4 regions of the Shouchella phoenicis genome follow, and region 3 is predicted to be linked to each of the others. Evidence: riboswitches for the same ligand, from Rfam matches in the RefSeq annotation. Region 3 holds a riboswitch; each other region holds the start of a gene.
The links. A riboswitch is a leader RNA that binds a small molecule or an ion and turns the genes downstream of it on or off. The one in region 3 is predicted to bind S-adenosylmethionine.
Positions count from the first base shown of each region.

Region 1: another riboswitch for S-adenosylmethionine. It lies ahead of ABC361_RS10660 (methionine biosynthesis PLP-dependent protein); the one in region 3 lies ahead of metE (5-methyltetrahydropteroyltriglutamate--homocysteine S-methyltransferase).
Region 2: another riboswitch for S-adenosylmethionine. It lies ahead of ABC361_RS07495 (homoserine dehydrogenase); the one in region 3 lies ahead of metE (5-methyltetrahydropteroyltriglutamate--homocysteine S-methyltransferase).
Region 4: another riboswitch for S-adenosylmethionine. It lies ahead of ABC361_RS02240 (methionine ABC transporter ATP-binding protein); the one in region 3 lies ahead of metE (5-methyltetrahydropteroyltriglutamate--homocysteine S-methyltransferase).

Region 1 covers NZ_JBDFMQ010000001.1:1,979,111-1,984,209, reverse strand. The annotation lists gene ABC361_RS10680 (YpdA family putative bacillithiol disulfide reductase) at 1-685, shown strand, start outside; gene ABC361_RS10675 (asparaginase) at 703-1,662, shown strand; gene prsW (glutamic-type intramembrane protease PrsW) at 1,746-2,414, shown strand; gene ABC361_RS10665 (hypothetical protein) at 2,429-2,593, shown strand; SAM riboswitch class I at 2,720-2,819, shown strand; gene ABC361_RS10660 (methionine biosynthesis PLP-dependent protein) at 2,901-4,013, shown strand; gene ABC361_RS10655 (bifunctional homocysteine S-methyltransferase/methylenetetrahydrofolate reductase) at 4,019-5,099, shown strand, end outside.
Region 2 covers NZ_JBDFMQ010000001.1:1,376,453-1,381,551, reverse strand. The annotation lists gene ABC361_RS07515 (RsfA family transcriptional regulator) at 1-164, shown strand, start outside; gene ABC361_RS07510 (tRNA threonylcarbamoyladenosine dehydratase) at 646-1,413, opposite strand; RNA gene ssrS (6S RNA) at 1,518-1,697, opposite strand; gene ABC361_RS07500 (hypothetical protein) at 1,880-2,188, shown strand; gene ABC361_RS07495 (homoserine dehydrogenase) at 2,183-3,418, opposite strand; SAM riboswitch class I at 3,465-3,570, opposite strand; gene aspS (aspartate--tRNA ligase) at 3,627-5,099, opposite strand, start outside.
Region 3 covers NZ_JBDFMQ010000001.1:1,257,786-1,262,884, reverse strand. The annotation lists gene metE (5-methyltetrahydropteroyltriglutamate--homocysteine S-methyltransferase) at 1-1,649, opposite strand, end outside; cobalamin riboswitch at 1,800-1,930, opposite strand; SAM riboswitch class I at 1,983-2,085, opposite strand; gene ABC361_RS06905 (SEC-C domain-containing protein) at 2,271-3,278, shown strand; gene ABC361_RS06900 (YrvL family regulatory protein) at 3,305-3,733, shown strand; gene ABC361_RS06895 (NCS2 family permease) at 3,756-5,099, opposite strand, start outside.
Region 4 covers NZ_JBDFMQ010000001.1:406,394-411,492, reverse strand. The annotation lists gene ABC361_RS02255 (M20 family metallopeptidase) at 1-716, opposite strand, end outside; gene ABC361_RS02250 (MetQ/NlpA family ABC transporter substrate-binding protein) at 735-1,604, opposite strand; gene ABC361_RS02245 (methionine ABC transporter permease) at 1,627-2,307, opposite strand; gene ABC361_RS02240 (methionine ABC transporter ATP-binding protein) at 2,288-3,325, opposite strand; SAM riboswitch class I at 3,467-3,569, opposite strand; gene ABC361_RS02235 (sulfite exporter TauE/SafE family protein) at 3,690-4,466, opposite strand; gene ABC361_RS02230 (sulfurtransferase TusA family protein) at 4,523-4,753, opposite strand; gene ABC361_RS02225 (MBL fold metallo-hydrolase) at 4,774-5,099, opposite strand, start outside.

The DNA.
Region 1 (5,099 bases), 720 kb from region 3:
GTATGAAATGGTTCAAACTGTTCATAAGCAGACAGATGGTACGTTCCAAGTTGAAACATCAAAACGTACGTATCAGGCGCGAAATGTAGTGGTTGCAACAGGCTATTATGATTCGCCGAATCTGATGAATATTCCTGGTGAAACAAACAGTCATGTCATGCATTACTTCAAAGAAGCGCACCCGTACTTCAATCATCATGTTGTTGTGATCGGCGGTAAAAACTCGGCTGTTGATGCTGCCATTGAGCTCGAAAAAGCAGGCGCTCACGTCACCATGCTGTATCGTGGCTCCGATTATTCTGCTAGTGTAAAGCCATGGATCTTACCTGAACTCGTGTCCTTGGTAAAAAATAAACGCATTAGTCTTGCTTTTAACGCACATATTAATCAAATTACGGAAAAAGCGGTTTACTATACAGAAAATGGAGAAGAGTCAAAGGCGAAAGCTGATTTTGTTTTTGCGATGACAGGCTATCATCCTGACCATTCATTTTTACGAAACATGGGAGTCGAAGTAGACGATGCGTCTGGTCGACCAACGTTTAACCCAATTACTATGGAAACGAATGTAGCGAATCTCTATATTGCCGGTGTCATTGCCGCTGGTAATCATGCAAACGAAATTTTCATTGAAAATGGAAGAGAGCATGGGAAATTCATCGCAGAAACGATCACGCAAAAGTAGAAAATGGAGGAAAAACATTGAGGCACGTCGTACTTTTAACTACAGGTGGAACAATCGCAAGTACTACAGGTGATAACGGAAAATTAGTTGCTGGTGAATTAACAGGGGAAGAATTAGCTGATTTATGTGGCTTACCCACGGATATTAACGTGACGGTGCAGTCAGTCTTGCAGAAGCCAAGCGTCCACTTAACTTCGGAAGATTGGGCTACGCTAGCTAATGAAGTAAAAAAAGCTTTTCAAGCAAATGATGTAAACGGGGTTGTCGTTACCCACGGTACAGATACATTAGAGGAAACGGCCTACTATTTAGATTTAACAAATGTAGATGAAAGACCTGTTGTTGTAACAGGGTCACAACGAGGGCCAGAGGAAACAGGTAGTGACGCATTTATGAACTTAAGGCATGCGATATATGCGGCATGTGAACCAGATTTAAAAGGCACAGGCTGTGTGGTTGTATTCAATGAACGTATTTTTTCCGCACGCTATGTAAAAAAGGAACATGCTTCAAATATTCAAGGTTTTAATGCTTTTGGATTTGGTTATCTAGGAATTATTGACAATGATGTTATTTTTACGTATCAAAAGCCAATCCGACGGGAAATGTATATGGTAAAGGAACCCACATTTCTTGAGATCGGTATTGCAAAAATTTATTTAGGGATGTCTGAACAAACGCTCCGTGCTATTCTTGATACAGTGGACGGGCTGGTCATTGAAGCCGTTGGTCGAGGTCAAGTGCCGCCACAATTAGTTGCCCCTATTAAAGAGGCATTGCAAAAGAAAAAGCCAATTATTTTAACAACGTCATCTGAGGAAGGGAAAGTGTATCCAACGTATGATTATAAAGGGAGTGCACACCACTTAGAACAACTTGGCGTTATTTTAGGGTCTGATTATGATAGCAAAAAAGCAAGAATTAAAGCGCTCGTTTTGACGGCTGCTCAACAAGATCTTACCCTGGGGTTTTCATAAGCGGTGAAACTTGAGTCTCATTAGCGTGAGGCGTATACTGGACTATGTAGCGGACGTCCTTTTAGAGAGAGGGTCGACAAGCGTTGATTTCTTTTATTCTTGCGGCTCTGGCTCCGGCCATGGCATTGTTCTCTTATGTGTATTTACGTGATTCCTTTAGTCGAGGTGCCATGTTTTTAGTCCTAAGAATCTTTATTATTGGCGCCTTGCTCGTCTTACCAATTTCAGTCATTCAATTTGCTTTCACAGAAGAAGCGATCCTATCACATTCGTTGTCAAAAGCTTTTTTGCTTTACGGATTGATAGAAGAGGGTTTAAAATGGCTGATGTTGTTCATATTTGCTTATCAACATGGTCAACTAAAGCAACCAATTGATGGAATCGTTTTTGGTGTAGCGTTATCGCTTGGCTTTGCCTCCGTTGAAAATAGTTTATATATGATTGCGTATGGGTTTGATCACGTGCTCCCGAGAACGTTATTACCAACCACCGCCCATGCTGTTTATGGAATTATTATGGGTTATTACGTTGGAAGAGCCAAATACCAGCCTTCAAAAAAACAACTATTTCTTTTTTTAGCGGCTGTACTACCAATGATTTTGCACGGAAGTTACGACTACATTCTAATGGATTTTGGACATTATTTCTTATATTTAATGATTCCATTTATGGTTGCGCTTTGGTTATTAGCAATATGGAAAATAAAAAAGGCGAACAAACTAGATGAAGATGAAAAGTGCAATCTGAACTAAAGGAGGAGGATAGCGTGACAACAGCGAATCGTTATCGAATTGTCATTCGTTGCCCTTTATGTGGAGAGAAATATATTTTACGTGGAAAACGAAATGAAAACGGAGAATATGAAACAGGCTTTAAACAGTGTGTATGCGGAAATGAAGATCAATTAATCATTGAAGCGTCACCTGAATAATGAATGTGCAAAGAACGTACAGCTATGTAAGACAAGCTGTGCGTTTTTTATGCATTTTTCATGCTACGGGTTGCAGAATCATTCGTTTTGCGTTAAAGTTGTGACAATAGCAAATAAACTTAATAGATCTTATCAAGAGAGACGGAGGGACATGGCCCGAAGAAGTCTCAGCAACCAGCCTTTATTGGCAAGGTGCTAAATCCAGCAGAAATCTGCAAGATAAGAGAATTGTTCGCAACCTTTCTTCTTATATCTTGAAGAAAGGTTTTTTATGATTGTACCGTTTTTTTAAAAAGGAGGATAAACAATGACAACACATGATGAATCCATTCTTGCGCAAATCGGAAATCGCCGAAATGATGCAACAGGCGCTGTAAATGCACCTGTCTATTTCTCTACAGCCTATCGTCACGCAGGGATTCAAGAATCAACAGGGTACGATTATGCTCGTACTGGAAATCCCACTCGAGAAGTGCTTGAACAAGCCATTGCAAATTTAGAACATGGAGAGCAAGGGTTTGCGACAAGCTCTGGAATGTCTGCCATTCAACTCGTTTTTTCACTATTTGGGCAAGGTGATCATATTTTATGTTCAGATGATTTGTACGGTGGTACATACCGACTGTTCGAAGGAGGATGGACAAAGTGGGGGCTTCACTTTGACTATGTAGATATGGCGGACTTAAATGCTGTTAAAGATAAGTTGAAAGCCGAAACAAAGGCCATTTTTGTGGAAACACCTACAAATCCATTAATGAAAGAAGCCTCGATACAGGAATTGGCCATTATCGCTCAAAAAGCAGATGTACTCCTGATCGTTGACAACACGTTTTTAACACCGTTGCTGCAAAAACCGTTAGTAGACGGGGCAGATATCGTCATCCATTCAGCGACAAAATATTTAGGTGGACATAATGACGTTGTGGCTGGGCTTGTTGTCGCGAAATCGGCGGAATTAAGCGAACAATTAGGCTACTTTCACAATGGAGCAGGCTTCATACTCGGTGCGTTTGACTCATGGTTATTAATGAGAGGCATGAAAACATTGGCACTACGAATGAAGCAACATGAAATTAATGCAAAACGAATCGTTTCGATGTTAGAGGAAGAGTCCCTCGTGCGTGACGTTTTATATCCGGGAAAAGGTGGAATGTTGTCATTTCGTGTGACAGATGAATCTTATATTAATCCCATACTCAAAGCACTTCAGCTTATTTCTTTTGCAGAAAGCTTAGGCGGAGTGGAGAGTTTAATGACGTATCCAGCTACGCAAACCCACGCCGATATTCCTGAAGCACTTCGAATCGAAAAAGGCATCGATCAGACGTTACTACGGCTGTCAGTAGGAATTGAACATTGCGAAGATTTAATCTCTGATTTAAAACAAGCATTTGAACAAGCAACGAATCAAGGGAGGTGAGATCCATGAACTTGAGAGAAACTGTTACGTCTTCTGTGGTTGTTGCTGATGGCGCAATGGGAACGGTTTTATATGAGGCGGGCTATGACTTATGTTTTGAAGAATTAAATCTTTCTAAACCAAACGAAGTCGTTTCCATTCATCAAGCGTATTTGAACGCAGGAGCAACTGTAATTCAAACGAATACGTATGCAGCAAATGCCCATAAGTTAGCACGTTATGGACTACAAGAAGACATGAAAGCCATTAATGAAGCAGCGGTTAAGCTTGCCAAACAAGCGGTGCAGACAAGTGAGAAAAAGCAAGCGTTTGTCGTTGGAACAGTAGGTGGGATTCAAGGGTTTCAATTTGAACAAATGGATCGAAATGACTGTGTAGAATCCCTGAATCAGCAGGTAGATGTGCTTTTAAAAGCGGATGTAGATGGCTTATTGTTCGAAACGTTTTATGATTTTTTTGAAATAAAAGAATTGGTTATCGCAACACGCAAAAAAACGGATTTGCCGATCATTGCAAACGTATCACTTGGTGACATTAGTGTGTTAAAAGGAGGTATTCCTCTCAGTCAAGCTTTAACAGAGCTGTATGAAGCAGGAGCGGATGTAACAGGGTTGAATTGCCGCATGGGTCCTTATCATATGCTACGATCCATTGAAGAACTTGAACTACCGTATGATATACCATTAGCGTGTTACCCGAATGCGAGTTTACCAGGCTATCGAGATGGACGCTTTGTCTATGCATCGAATACGGACTATTTTACATCAATGTCAGAACGATTTATCAATGAAGGAGTGCATGTGATAGGCGGTTGCTGCGGCACGACGCCAGCTCACATCGAAGCGATCAAACAGGCGGCAAGTGGTCGGTCGCCTGTTACGCGAAACATTCGAAAACATGCAAAGCAAACAGAATTGGTGCCGCCGTCTGAGACAAAACAGTCAATTAAAGATGTCGTGGAGCAAAAACAAACCATTATTGTAGAGCTTGACCCGCCTAAAAAATTAAATATTGACAAATTTATAGAAGGGGCAAAAGCGTTAAAAGCTGCCGGGATTGACGCATTAACATTAGCGGATAATTCAT
Region 2 (5,099 bases), 120 kb from region 3:
AACTTTCCCGTAATAAACAGGAACATAGTATGATTGAAGAAGACTATCAATCCCTTATTTCCATTATGAATCGAGCGCGTCGAATGGCCATTTTAGAAGAGGACGCTGAGGAACACCCTATGTTTCGAATGGAAACAAACGGGAACCTTGAAAAAATTGATTAACGACAAAAAACGGATTCGGAAAACCCCGAGATCCGTTTTTTTGTTCACCTACTATTATTTCCAGTCAAGTCCACATTTCTGTGAAAAATCACGATACACTGCTTTTATACTTTGATTAGGTCTGTCTAAAAGCGGTCATCTTTTATCCAAAAATGGGAACGTTCAATTGAATTTGTATTCATCACTTATCGCGCTGATGGACGCTTTCACCACAGGCACAAGCGCGACATCCGTTTGCGCTACGTTATCACTTGCGCTCACGGTGTCTTCTTTGCCGCAGGCAACGCCTCAACCCCTTCAATAACATCACTCTTGCATTTTCTGACTGTTGCTTTTCCCGCTGGAGTCGCCATCAGCGATAATGAATGTGACATGAGAGAAATAAGATTTACATACACCCTAGTTCCATTCACTATATTTCCTAGTAGAACCAAGCCGGCTGTAACGTGTTGCAAATTCAAACTGACTGCAAAAAACGCGGTTAGTCTTGGCGATTGATTTCAATCCCATCCAACAGCTTTGTAATGACATGTCCAGCCATAATTAAACCAGACACAGATGGAACAAACGCATTTGATGATGGTGGAAGCTTCGCTTTACGAATCTTCCCTTGCTCCGCACTTTCTGGAACAATTTCTTGGCGAATATCCTCACGAATTTGTATTGGTTTTTCATCAGAAAAGACAACTGTTACGCCTTTATGAATTCCATCTTTTCTTAATCGCGTCCGAATCACTTTTGCAATCGGATCATAACTGGTTTTGGATATGTCTTCAATACGAAGACGGGTCGGATCTAGTTTATTGGCGACACCCATACTCGAAATTAATGGAATGTTTCTCTTTCGACACTCTTTAATTAAGTGAATTTTATATGAGATTGTATCGCTTGCGTCAATAACAAAGTCTAATTTATGAGAAAAGAAATCTTCGTATGTCTCTTCTGTATAAAACATTTTAAGCGCAACAACTTTGCAGTCAGGGTTTATGTCTTTTATTCTCTCCGCCATTAAATCCACTTTAGGCTGGCCAACCGTTGATAGCAATGCGTGAATTTGCCTATTCACATTTGTAATATCAACATCGTCTTTGTCAACAAGGACGATTTTACCGACACCAGAACGGGCAAGCGCTTCTGCTGAAAATGAGCCTACTCCACCAACACCGAGCACCGCAACTGTACTTCCTTTTAATCGACTTAAACCGTCATGACCAATGGCCAGTTCATTTCTTGAAAACTGGTGTAACACGTCCATCATACTCCTTTATTCATTCCATTTTGCTGTTGTGATCATATCATATTCTCCTCTAAAAGCACACTACAAAAAGCATTTCCTATACAGAAAATGCTTCGTGTTATCCCGATCTTGCCGTAGGAAGTCGATGCTTTGAACCTGCCAGGCAGGTGGGTGCTTTGTACCATTCATTTTAAGTCCTCAGCTACCGAGGCATGTAAGCAAAATAGCAACAGCAAGCTCCCTTTTTTAAAGTGTTGGCTCAAAGAATAAAGCCCTTACGAACAGATCAGGATATGTAATTATCGTTATCATATCAGGTTTTTCACCATTAAGCAATCATTTTTCAAAAAATTGCGACTAAAGGCATATGCTTGTTGTTTGTCCTTATATACCCAACATTTTTCACAAGCAAACCTTGCATATTAATCGAGTTTTCACGAAAAATATGATACATTCTCTTTAAAAGGAGGCAACGATGATGAGCGCCATTGTAATACAGCGATGCATTGAAGTAACGCAGGAGATTGCTTTACTAGAAAAAAGAGTCGTTGAAAGTTCCTTCGAATTAGCTTTGTATAGCGACCGCATTGAAACAAATACCGATCACTTTCCAATTGATAGTGTGTTTGATATCTCGTATCGATTTCCAAGCGACACACCACATTCATTAGGTTTTTTATACCTACACACTAGTAGAGGGGTAACGACGTACAAAATTAAAACGTCGCCAGAGCCCTTTATTAAAGAATTTAAAAAGCTTGTTCCTGAAACAAAATACCATCTATAATTTACTTTCCACTGTTGCATGTTCTTGATCTACTTCTGTCAGCAGTGGGAATGTAAAGAATGGTGTTGCTGACGAAAGTGGCGTCACAATAAACACTTTTCCTCCTTTTACTTCTTTTTCCTTCCAAACCTTTGTTTTTTCTAAATATGGCTTGACCTCACTTAGCTGTTCGTTTTTACAAAACCATACTTCTTGCGCTGTTAATTTTTCTGAAATGCCTTCCTCGATTTTCGTTAAACGATACGTAAAACGTGGCAATACGTCTCGCTGTTGTTCATGGAAAATAAAATCTTCTACCACGCTGTTTGCTGTTGTTTCTTTTCCGGCACCAGGACCGGCAAAAATAAGTCGTTCCATATCTTTCCCTTCAAGGGTAACAGCATTTAAAACGCCACGAATTGGCGCTAAAGAATGTTCTTGATCAATTAAAGCAGGCTTGACGAACCCTTTTAGGGACGTTGAATCTACTTCTAATTTCGCAATTAATTTAAAGGATAAGTGGAGCGCTTTTGCCGCTTGAATGTGCCACTGGTCAATATGACTTATTCCAACACGTTCAATATCATTTGGGGAAATCCATTGATCATAACATTGTCTTGCCAATAAGCAGAGTTTATAAACAGCATCCCACCCTTCTACATCAGAAGTAGGATCCTCCTCTGCATAACCTAATGATTGAGCTTGTTCCAACGCATCTTCATAGGTTCTTCCTTCCTCCATTTTTGTGAGAATATAATTACTTGTCCCGTTGAGGATACCTGCAATCGACTGGATATTCGTTGTAACTAACACACTTTTGAAAACATTCACTATAGGGATTGCCCCACATACTGCCGCATCCCAACCGTAATAAGCACCGTGATCATAAGCAAGTTGCTCAAGTTCTTCCCCGTGCAGTGCCACAAGCTTTTTGTTAGCAGAAATAACGGACGTCCCTTGCTTTAACAATGACTCCGTAAATGATTTTGGAAGGTCTGTTCCGTTTATTGCTTCAAAAACAAGATCGTATTGTTCCTGTTCAAAAAAAGACTCCCATGAAGATGTAAAAAGATTTCGGTGAACAGCCTCATGTTTCTTCACATCTTTCACTAAAATACGAATGATTTCGAATTTTTCTCCGATAATAGTTTCAATCTGTTCTCTGGAACGAATTAATCGTTCATATACGCCGCTTCCAACCGTACCGTATCCAATTAGACCAATTTTCATCTCTGTCACCCTCTCCTTCATTAAAAAAAGCCCCTCTTCTTGGATAAGAAAAGGGGCTTTTTGCCTTTGCTTATCTCTCAGAACCACTGTTCTGCTGAATGTAGCACCTTAACCTCACATAGGTTGGTTGCCGGGCTTCATCGGGTCAGTCCCTCCGCCACTCTCGATAAGTTCGTATGGATTTTAAACTTGATAGTATCCGTAATTATAGAGGGATGTGTTTCTTCTGTCAACCACGCTTCCCAAGGACAGAAAGATTTAAATCAATTAACTGTTCCACACTGACTGCACCTGGTGCATGTGTCATTAAATCACTAGCACTTGCCGTTTTCGGGAAGGCAATGACTTCACGTAAATTTGTTTTTTGTGCCAGTAACATGACAATTCGGTCTAAGCCTAGCGCAATTCCACCATGTGGAGGAGTGCCATATTCAAATGCTTCAAGCAAAAAGCCAAACTCTTCATTGGCTTGTTCCTTTGAAAATCCAAGCGTTTGGAACATTTTTTCTTGAAGCTCACGCTCGTAAATACGTTGAGAACCGCCTCCAAGCTCGTAGCCATTCAAGACGAGGTCATACGCTTCTGCTCGCACATCATCAGGATTCGACTCAAGTAAATGTTCATCTTCTTTTTTCGGACGTGTGAATGGGTGGTGGAGAGCCACATAACGTCTTGCCTGCTCATCATACTCAACGAGCGGAAAGTCAACAACCCAAAGGAAATTGAATTTACTTGTATCAATTAGGTCAAAATCCTTTCCGAATTTCAAACGTAGTGCACCTAATGAATCAAAGACAATTTGCTTCTTATCTGCACCGAAGAATAATAAGTCACCTGGCTTTGCTTGCATGCTTTCAAGCAACGCTTCTGTTTGTTCAGGATTAAAGAATTTTGCAATCGGTCCTTTTAACCCTTCTTCTTCAACCTTCAGCCAAGCTAAACCTTTTGCTCCATATGGCTTAACAAAATCCGTAAGTGCATCAATCTCTTTACGAGAAAGTTTGTCAGCACCACCATTGAGGTTGATCCCTTTTACAATACCATTTGAATCAATTGCTTGTCTAAATACTTTAAACTCCGTATCTTCTAAGACTGTAGTCAAATCAACTAGTTCCATCCCAAATCGGGTATCAGGTTTGTCAGAGCCGTAGCGATTCATTGCATCTTCATATGTCATCCGCTCAAAGGACCCCTCAAACTTCAGACCGTGGGTATCAAGCATTAACTTCTTCATTAGTGTTTCTGTCATTCCAAGGATATCTTCTGTATCAAGAAAACTTGCTTCAATATCTATTTGTGTAAACTCAGGCTGGCGATCCGCTCGTAAATCTTCATCTCTAAAACATCGCACAATCTGAAAATATTTTTCAAATCCAGATACCATCAGCAATTGTTTGAAAATCTGCGGTGATTGTGGAAGTGCATAAAATTCACCATGGTGCACACGGCTTGGCACTAGGTAATCTCTTGCTCCTTCAGGTGTACTTTTTGTTAACATCGGTGTTTCAATTTCTAAGAATCCATCATGATCAAGAAAATCCCGAACGGTCTTCGTTACTTTATGTCTTAATTTAAATGCTTCTTGCATGTCGGGACGACGCAAGTCTAAGTATCGATATTTCAAACGAACATCTTCAGAAGCATCTGTATTTGCTTCGATTTGAAACGGAAGCGGTTTTGAAGCATTTAACAGTTCAAATGA
Region 3 (5,099 bases):
ACCGGTTTCGACGTTTTCGATTGTGCGACTAATGTTTCTTTGACAGTCATATCATTTTGGAAAAAGACGTCTCCGAAAATAACAGGCGGTTTCACGCATCTTGACCCGTATGATTGAACCCATCCATTAGATGTGAATTCAAAACCACCTAGCTTCTCGCCAAAAAATTCGACCATATCAGTACGCTCAAACTCACCATGCACGAGTACATCTAACCCAATCTCTTCTTGGATCTCAATCCAACGCTCAATTTCAGCATTGATAAAGGACTCATAGGCTTCATTCGTAATTTCCCCTCTTCGCCATTGCAACCTCGTTTTTCGAACGTCTGCTGATTGCGGAAAACTACCAATTGTTGTAGTCGGTAATGGTGGGAGTTGGAAGACCTCTTGCTGAAGTTCCATACGTTTATTCGCAGGAACCGCTCTTTTAGAATCTTCTGTTTTACTGAGATCTAAAGCGGTACGGACTTCTTGGTTTGTGCGACTTGCAGATTGGTTTAACGTATCAATCGCCCGTTTTCCTACTTGCAGCTGTTTCAGCTCTTGCTGCTGATTTAAGACTGCTTTAAGATCATTCAACTCTGCTAATTTTTCTTCTGCAAATGATAAGGCAGCTTTTAAATTTTCAGGTAGCTTTTGTTCATGTTTCAGCGTTACTGGCACGTGAAGCAAGCTACAAGAAGGTTGAAGGATTAATTGTTCTTGCCCAACTATTTTTGAAAGTTCTTCCACCATGGCATGTGTCTTCGTTAAGTCTGTACGCCAAATGTTTCGACCATCAATTAGTCCAGCTGCTAATGTTTTTTCTTTCGGAAACCCATGTTGCTTTATTTTTTGTAAGCTATCACTATAAATAAAGTCGAGCCCAATACCAGCAACAGATAGTTTCGTAAAACGACTAAAATCATCGACTCCTTCAAAGTAGGTTTGTAGAAGAAGATTGGCTTTTGGTGCTGACTCTGAGAACCACGTATACACTTCATCTAAAATCGCCCACTCTTCTTCAGTCACATCCCCAACTAAAATAGGCTCATCCACTTGAATCCAGTCTACACCAGCCTCTGCCAGCTGATTTAGCACGGTTGTATATAAAGGCAATAAACTTCGCACATGATCAACAAATGAACGACTGCCATAATGTTTTGATAGTTTAACAAATGTTACAGGGCCCAAGATCACAGGCTTTCCGGTAACCCCTAGCTCTTGCTTCGCTTCCTCAATTAAATCTAACCAGCGATTGTTTACGAGCTCCGGTTCTCTACCATCAAGTTCAGGTACGATATAGTGATAATTTGTGTCAAACCATTTCGTCATTTCAGCAGCAACCGCATGCTCACTGCCTCTGGCAATCGCAAAATACGAATCTAAATCAACGGTTCCACCTTCATAGTCAAAGCGATCAGGTACTAAACCAAATGCTGTTGCTGTATCGAGTACCTGGTCATAGTGAGAAAAATCGCCAACAGGGATATAGTCAAGCCCTGCATCCTTTTGCTTTTGTAAATGATTCAGACGTAATTCTTTTTGTTTTTTTACGTAGTCCTCTTGCGATAGTTTTTGATTCCAATAGGCTTCTAGATTTTTTTTCCACTCTCGTTGCTCCCCGATTCTTGGAAAACCTAAGCTTGAACTTCTAACTCCACTCATTTTTTCTGCCTCCTTAAATAGTTGTACTCACCATAAAAAAATCCCTTTCAAGAGAAAGGGATAGGAAATATACCAGAAAGTCACTAGCGAATGAACATGAACAACTAGTTTAAAAGGCATGATTTCCACTCTTCTCTAGATCCGCGTAGAGCTAAGCAGAACGATTCGGCAGGCAATCTGACTTCGCACATAGGTGCGTCACAGTGGCGGGACCGTCTTGGATTTTCACCAAGTTCCCCTATTAAGTAGTTGGACACTACACCGTTTCGTTTCACATATGAAATTAAAAAAAACCTTTTCAATGAAAAGGGTTTATGCGATCACATCGCATCCCCCTTATCTGCCAAAGTTCCCTTTGCTGGAATTAGCACCTTTTCCAATTGGAAAGGTTGCTGAAGCTTCGTCGGGCCAGTCCCTCCACTTCTCAATATAAAGAGTGTTTTCTTATGTATGAGTATTCAATTAATTTAGCATAAAGACTGAAAACTGTCAAAAGATAATTCATACAAAAGATCCATTTTCATTTACTTATCGACTCAACCACAAAATTAACGGCTGTAAACCCTGCTTTTATCGCGGAAATCTGTTAAACTAAGAAAGTTGACGTAAGGAGGAACATCTATGATAAAGAGAAACGATCCTTGTCTATGTGGCAGTGGGAAAAAATATAAAAAATGTTGCATGCAAAAAACAGAATCAAAAGCAATTGTCTCTCAAGAGCTTCATCAATTAGAAACGGAAATGCTTTATACTGCATTTACCCGCTACCAAAAGGAATTAACAAACTGGGTGCAAAGTTACCACCATGTTTACCCAGACGTCGAAGAAAATGTAACCGAGACCCTTTCAAGTATGCTGCTTGTATGGCTCATTTTTCACAAGCCAATTGAAGCAGATGGGCAAACCATATACGATACATTCCTTGAAAGCAAGTTGAGAAAAATTAAACGTCCACAAACAGCTACCATTATAGAAAGCTGGAAAGGGACAAAACCTGCTGTTCTTGAAGTAGTATCGGTACATGAAGATCAATGTGAAAGCATCCATTTATTCACAAATGAACGCTTAACACACATCATTCCGTCTGAACATAAAGACACAGTCGAGCCTGGCTCAACAATTATTGGTTTTCCTGCCAATGGTGAAAACGCTATGAGCTTTGTCGGTCCAGTTATTAGTCATGTACCTGCTAAAACTGCAGACATTAAAAACAAAATTGACGCATTCCGTTCAGATTCTGAAGGAGACAGCTTCACCTCTAAATGGCCACAACTTCTTTCATCGTTACTTGCGGAGAATACGCCTATCGTAAAGGCTGCTGATGATTTTGAATGGTCATCTGAACAAGTAAAAGAAACTGCCGATATTCTTTTGAGCGGCTTGAAAAAAGATCAACATCCACCGGAAATTGAACAACTTGCATTAGAAAAATGGCATGCGTTTACCTCAGCTAAAAAAGTCAATATTCGTAAGCCTGAAGCATTTGCAGCTGCAATGGAATATGCGCTACAAGAATTTGCGCCGCTTTCCGTTACACAAAAAGCATTAGCTGAAAAATATAACGTTAGTGCATCAACTATTTCGAGTCGTTCGATTGAAATTACAAACGAATTGCGTCTAGCAGAATAATTTTTGAACAAAAGAAGGTCTGATTTATGCGGAAACCATCCCTTCATACAGTGTTAGGAGTTGCTTTGCTCCTACTTGTTGTACTTGGATTTATATTCGTCCTGTACTATTTTGGCATGATTAGTCTGTTTTACCTTTTGGGAATTGAATATCGATCGCTTTGGTCTTTAGCCTGGTTCGTCATTCTATTTCTTGTAAGTGGCTTGATCATTGAAATGATAACGAAAAGCCTCATTTATACCGTTGTACCTAAGGTAAAGCGCTATTCTTTACAAAAAGTATGCGAAATTACAATCCAGTTTGTGTTCATTTTTCCGCTTATTCATTTTCTTGAACGATTGTTTACATCGATAACGATTCCAGTTGTTACACAAGCTGCACTGGCATTCTTAATAGTTACGATTGAAACACTCATAGAAAACAAAGATTATACAAAGCGAAATAAACCCATTTGAGAATACTCAAATGGGTTTTTCGTTACGCAACGTTTTCTATTTTTTGATCAACCTCTATAATTACCTTCTTTGATTCTCGATATCCAATGTATACAAAGAAAAGACCGATTAACAGATAGCCGATTGTATAATCAAATGCAGCATTTACTGCTAACGAAGGTGCATTCATAAAGCCGAAAAAGGAAAGAAGCGCACCAATTGCTGAAAAGATCCCTGCTTTATAGAAGTCTTTGTCAATTAAAAAGACGGTGATAGCTCCTAAAATAATGGCTGTAAACATGGCACCTTGTCCAAGTGGGACGATCCCTTCAGAGATGCCCGCAACAACATCAGGTGCTGGATTGTTAAAGCGTGTCATCATGTAGTTCGCAATATAAGGAAGAATGGCTAAGGCAATGGCTGGATAGTAACGCTTTGCATTATTTGCAAACGTACTTCCGATCATTGACATCCCTACAAAGACTAGAATTGGGGCAACCGCAGCCATTGGAATTAATGCCGAAAAGGCACCAATAAGTCCCGTAATGGAAGCAAGAGCGAAAACCCCAGCATTTAAAATGCTATAGCCACGGCCAGCACCAAGCTGTTTAGCTCCCACAGTTGCAATATAAACCGTTGTTGGAAACATGCCGCCAAAACAAGCACCGAGCATAGCACCTATTCCATCTACTGCCTGACACTCTCGAACATCATAAGAATCTCCAGCAGCTGACATCGCATCAACATTATTCATCGTTTCAATCGCATTATAAATCGTAATCGGAATTAAGATTCCTAATAACCCGATCAGTGCACCAAAGAGATACGTCATCCCTTCAAACGCAGCAAGGGTTGGTAAAAAGGGATAAAAGCCGACGTTGCTTAACGCCGCTGTTACATCACTACTTGTTTGGTAACCAAGGACAAAGGCCAAAGCGACACCAACAATAATCGCAAATAAAGAGGCTGGAATGTTAAACGGCAACGCGACTTTCGCCACAAACCCTAGTAAAATCACCGCCATGGCTACAAGACCAATAATCGGAATTTCAAAGACAGAAAACAACATTTCTCCAGCAACAAAGGTAAACGCGACCCCAGCCAAAGCTCCTAATAGCGCAGGTCTTGGCGTATGTTTTCGAACCCAGTTTCCAAAGAATGCGACAAGTGCCTCTACAAGACCTGATAAAAATGCAGCAGCGACCGCAATTTTCCATGCTAATTCATGATCGTTTGTTAACGCTAAAGCTGGCGCTGTCACACCAAACAAAAAGACAAACATAACAGGTGTTGATACACCATAGGATAAGGCTGTCACATCTGTACGATTTTCCTTCTGCGCTAACCGCTTTGCCATATGAGCGTAGTAGACGTTTCCTGCAATGAC
Region 4 (5,099 bases), 850 kb from region 3:
TAGTCTGGCACGATATTTGGCGCATCTCCGCCATCTGGGATGATCCCATGGATGCGAACATCGTCTGTGACATGCTGACGTAGCGCATTTATGCCGTTAAAAAGCTGGATGACTGCATCGAGTGCATTTACTCCTTTTTCCGGGGAACCAGACGCATGCGCAGAAACACCGCGAAAAATATAATCAACAGGATCAACAGCAAGCGAGGCGCCTGACGGTCTTGTTTCGTTCGCAGGGTGAATAATTAAGGCAGCGTCAATGCCTTCTAAATAGCCTTCACGTACAAAGCTTCCTTTCGCACTTCCGTTCGTTCCGCCCTCTTCAGCAGGTGTACCAAGCACGACAACACGCCCACCAATCTCTTCTAATTGTTCTGCTAGCGCAATACCGGCGGCTACACTAGTGGTTCCAATGATATTATGACCACAAGCATGTCCTAATCCCGGTAACGCGTCATATTCAGCAAGAAAAGCAATCGTTGGTCCTTCGCCTACGCGCTTTTCAGCAACAAATCCGGTTGGATGACCAGCAATGCCTTCTTTAATTGTGAAACCCGCTTCTCTTAATAAGGTTGTTAAGGTTAAAGAAGCAAACACTTCTTCATTACCGACTTCTGGATTTTCATGAATCGCATGACTGGTTTTAATATAAGTTAAGCGATGTTGAATCAAATGCGCTTGAATGGCTTCTTGAATTTCTTTTATCGCTGTTGGCATCTTGATCACTCCTCACCATTATCTAGGATAGCTATTTAACTCATCTAACGAAATAGCTGTCGGGATTCGAGCCCCTTTATGTTCTTCTAAAATGACATTCTCCACGTCTTCCGACTGATATATCTCGACAAGGCGTTGCAACACAGGATTGTCTTGATCTTTTGTTTGAGCAGCAATGATATTAATATACGGTGTAGCTGTCTCGTCTTCTCTAAAAATGGCATCCTCTGCCGGACTAAGGCCCGCATCAACAGCGAATCCATTATTAATAACTGAAGCATCAACATCTTGCATTAAACGAGGCGCATTGGCCGGTGCGATTTCTGTCAGTGTTAAATCTTTCGGATTGTCTTTAATTTGATCAAGCCCACTCGTCACACCAAAATCATCTTCTAATTCAAGCAGCCCTGCTTCTGCCAGCAGCATTAAGTTTCTCGCTTGATTTGTAATTTCACGATCGATCGTAATTTCAGCCCCATCTGGGATATCATCGACATTGTCAAATTTATCAGAATACAACCCCATTGGCGCAAGCACAGTTGAGCCAATAGCAGCTAAGTCTAAATCGTGTTCTTCTCTAAAATTGTCAAAGAAAGATACCGTTTGGAACGCGTTTATATCAATCGATCCATCTGCTAATGCTTGATTTGGCTGAACATAGTCGCTAAACCGAACGATTTCTACGTTAATCCCTTCTTCTTCCGCCAACTTTGCAACATGATTCCACTCAGGTGAGTCCGAACCAGTGATGCCCACTTTCACATCAACAGGGTTTTCTGGACTGTAGGCGTCTCCTACATCAGCAAGAGTAGATGTGTCGTTTCCGCATGCTGTTAATGTAACGATTGTGGCACCTGCTACTAACAGGGCTTGATGAATTTTTTTCATAAGATGTTCTCTCCTTCTCTCTCTATCGTCTTCTTACTTTTTTAGAAGCGATGTTTCCAAATGTTTGAATCGCTTGAACCATCAGAATTAAAATCATTACGGTTACAAACATTGTCCCGTCATCAAAACGGTTATACCCATAAGCAATCGCAACATCGCCAATTCCTCCTGCCCCAATTGCACCAGCCATAGCGGTTGCACCTACAAGTCCGATCGTAGCAGTTGTCATGCTGAGAATGAGGGAACTCATTGCTTCAGGGACGAGAAATTTAAAAATAATTTGCCATTTCGAAGCCCCCATCGAATCAGCCGCTTCAATAATGCCAGGCTCGATTTCTAACAAAGAGTTTTCGATTAAACGAGCGATATAAGGGCCTGCATAAAACACGAGCGGCACAATCGCCGCTGTCGTTCCTAAAGAAGTCCCAACAAGCAAACGCGTTAACGGAATAATGGCAACAAGCAAAATAATAAATGGAATTGACCGCAAGACATTAATAACCGGGTTGATCGCATTGTAGACAACACGGTTTTCCATAATATGACCTGGCCTCGTCACGACAAGAATAATGCCGAGCACGACTCCAAGAATCGCTGAAAATAATAATGACCAAGCCACCATATAAATGGTCTCAAACATTGCATCGACTAAAATATCATTTGAAATTTGTGGGCGAATCGGTTCAGGCAACCAGTCCAGCATGTGCTGTTACCTCCTTTATCTCTGAAGATGTTTTATCAAAATAACGTTGTGCAGCTTGTTGAGCAACCGCATCTCCCTTCACACGTACATAGATTGATCCAAACGTAGTTTCACGAATTTCGTGCATCGAAGCATGAAGAAGTGAAACATTCAGTCCTTGATGAACTAAATCATTGAAAAGCGCTGTTTGGTCCGCATCGTCCGTAATCTGGACATGGTAGATTCGTTCGTCACTCTCTTTATTTTCAAGATGTTGCTTCACTTTTTGCGGTAGGTCATCAGGTATAATCGATCGAACAAACTTCTTCGTTGTCTCATGTACAGGTTGAGAGAGTACTTTTTCAACGTTACCCTCTTCAACGATGCGTCCATCATCCATCACTGCAACTTTATTACAAATCTCACGAACAACACCGAGTTCATGTGTAATCATCAATATGGTAATGTTGTATTCTTTATTAATTTGCTTTAAAAGCTGCAAAATCGAGCTCGTTGTTTCCGGATCAAGCGCCGACGTTGCTTCATCACATAAGAGAATTTCAGGGTTTGATGCAAGGGCCCGAGCAATTCCTACCCGCTGCTTCTGTCCACCTGAAAGCTGATCTGGATAACGTGAAGCAAATGCTTCTAAGCCCACATAGCTTAATAGTTCATTTACACGCTGATTCACAGCCGATTTCTTTGTCTTTACTAAACGCAATGGCGTCGCAACATTTTCAAACACTGTTTTCGATTGAAGTAAATTAAAGTGTTGGAAAATCATCCCGATATTTCGCTTGGCTCTTTGAAGTTGACGAGAATTTAGGTGCATTAAATTCTCTTTATTCACAATCACTTCACCTGCTGTGGGTCTTTCAATTAAGTTAACAGTCCGAATGAGTGTGCTTTTACCCGCTCCACTAAAACCAATGACCCCATATATATCGCCCTTTTCAATTTGTAAATCAATTTCGCGCAGTGCATGGATGTCTTGCCCATTCGATGAAAATGTTTTTGAGACACCTTTGAATTCAATCACACCATTTCCTCCTATCCATATATATTTAATCAGATTATTTAATAAAACGCTCCCTGATATCTTCGTCTTTCCTTTTTTAACATGTAAAAAGCCCCTCTTCCAAAAATGAAAGAGGGGCGAAAAGTCAATGAATTATCCACGCTCTTATCATCCAGGAAGTTTTCCTGCAGGCATTAGCACCTTCCACCATAGTGGGGTTGCTGAAGCGTCATCGGGCCAGTCCCTCCGCTCCTCTTAATAAGAAAATATTTAATTAGTTGTTGAACGTAGTGTAGCAGATTTTATTTTCAGAATGCAAGAGTTTTTTTATAATTTTTTAATGAAAACGCTTCATCGTGAAGCGGACTTTTTAAATACTTAACAATTAAAAGAGTGTCATCCATATTTGAATCGCAGATCCTAGAATAAGCAGCGCTAACAACCATTGCAGGACTTTCGTGTTCATGTTTTGACCACATTTCGCACCAATAGGAGCAGCAAGAACACTTGCAATAATCATAACAATTGCGGGACCATATAACACTTGATCGGTCGCTACTTTCCCAACCGTTGAGCCGATTGAAGAGATGAATGTGACCGCAAGAGAGGTAGCAATGGTTACTCGTGTAGGTAACTTTAATACGGTTAACATGATCGGAACGAGCAAAAATGACCCTGCCGCTCCAACAATCCCTGAAGCGATCCCAACAATAAACGATAAACTAGCCGCAAGAGCTCGATTGAAGGAGATTTGGTTGGCTGGTTGTTCAGGAATTTGTTTCTTAGGCAGAAACATTAGTACAACCGCAATCGTTGCTAATAAGGCATAGACGAGATTAACTGAGCTTTCAGGGAAGAAGTTTGACGCAAACGCCCCGATAAAACTCCCAATTAAAATGCTGCTTCCCATATAGATAATAAGTTTGCGGTGTAAATAGCCTGTACCTCGATAGGCCCATACACCTGCTAAGGCGGCAAAAAAGACTTGTACGGCACTAATACCTGATACTTCATGTGCCGAAAAAGCAGTGAAACCGAGCATCGGTGGAATAAAGAGGAGCATGGGGTATTTTATAATTGAACCACCAACCCCAACCATCCCTGAAATAAATGAACCGAAAAAGCCAATGAAGAAAATCGTGATAATGAACAAGATGTCCATAAAAATCTCCTAACCGATAAAAAAGAGGGATTCCTTCGCCCTCTTCTCATCATTCTTTACTCGCCTTTTTTTATATAGAAGGTGAGAACGCCACCTTCTTCTTTTGACTGTAACAATTCATGTCCAGTAGAATTAGCCCACGCTTCAAAATCCTTTAATGCCCCTTGATCCGTTGCTTGCACCTCTAAAACTTCCCCAACGTTTAGTTCCTTCATTTCTTTTTTCGTTTTTACAATGGGCATTGGACATGCCATTCCTTTAGCGTCTAATACTTTGTTTACATCCATCATTATCGTCTCCTTTTTGTTTAGCGAATGGCACAGCGATTTGGTCCGACTTCCATTTCTCGTTGTTCTTCTTCGCTTGGTTTTTTAACGCCTAGGTTCGTTTCGCGAATCTCTTGATAAGCATTCGGTTGTGGCGGTAGATTGTCTGTCACCATGGAGCGAAATGTCGTTTTATCATCCACAGTTAAACCATGATTTTCTTCAAATAAGACCCCTAATTTTTCTGCAACGCTGCCGTCTTCGTTTAATTCATCCACATTCATAAAATGAGCAGGTAGTACAATTAGCTCTGACGATAAGTCTTTGTATTTTCTATAGAGAGAGTTTCTTAGATCCGTTACCCAGT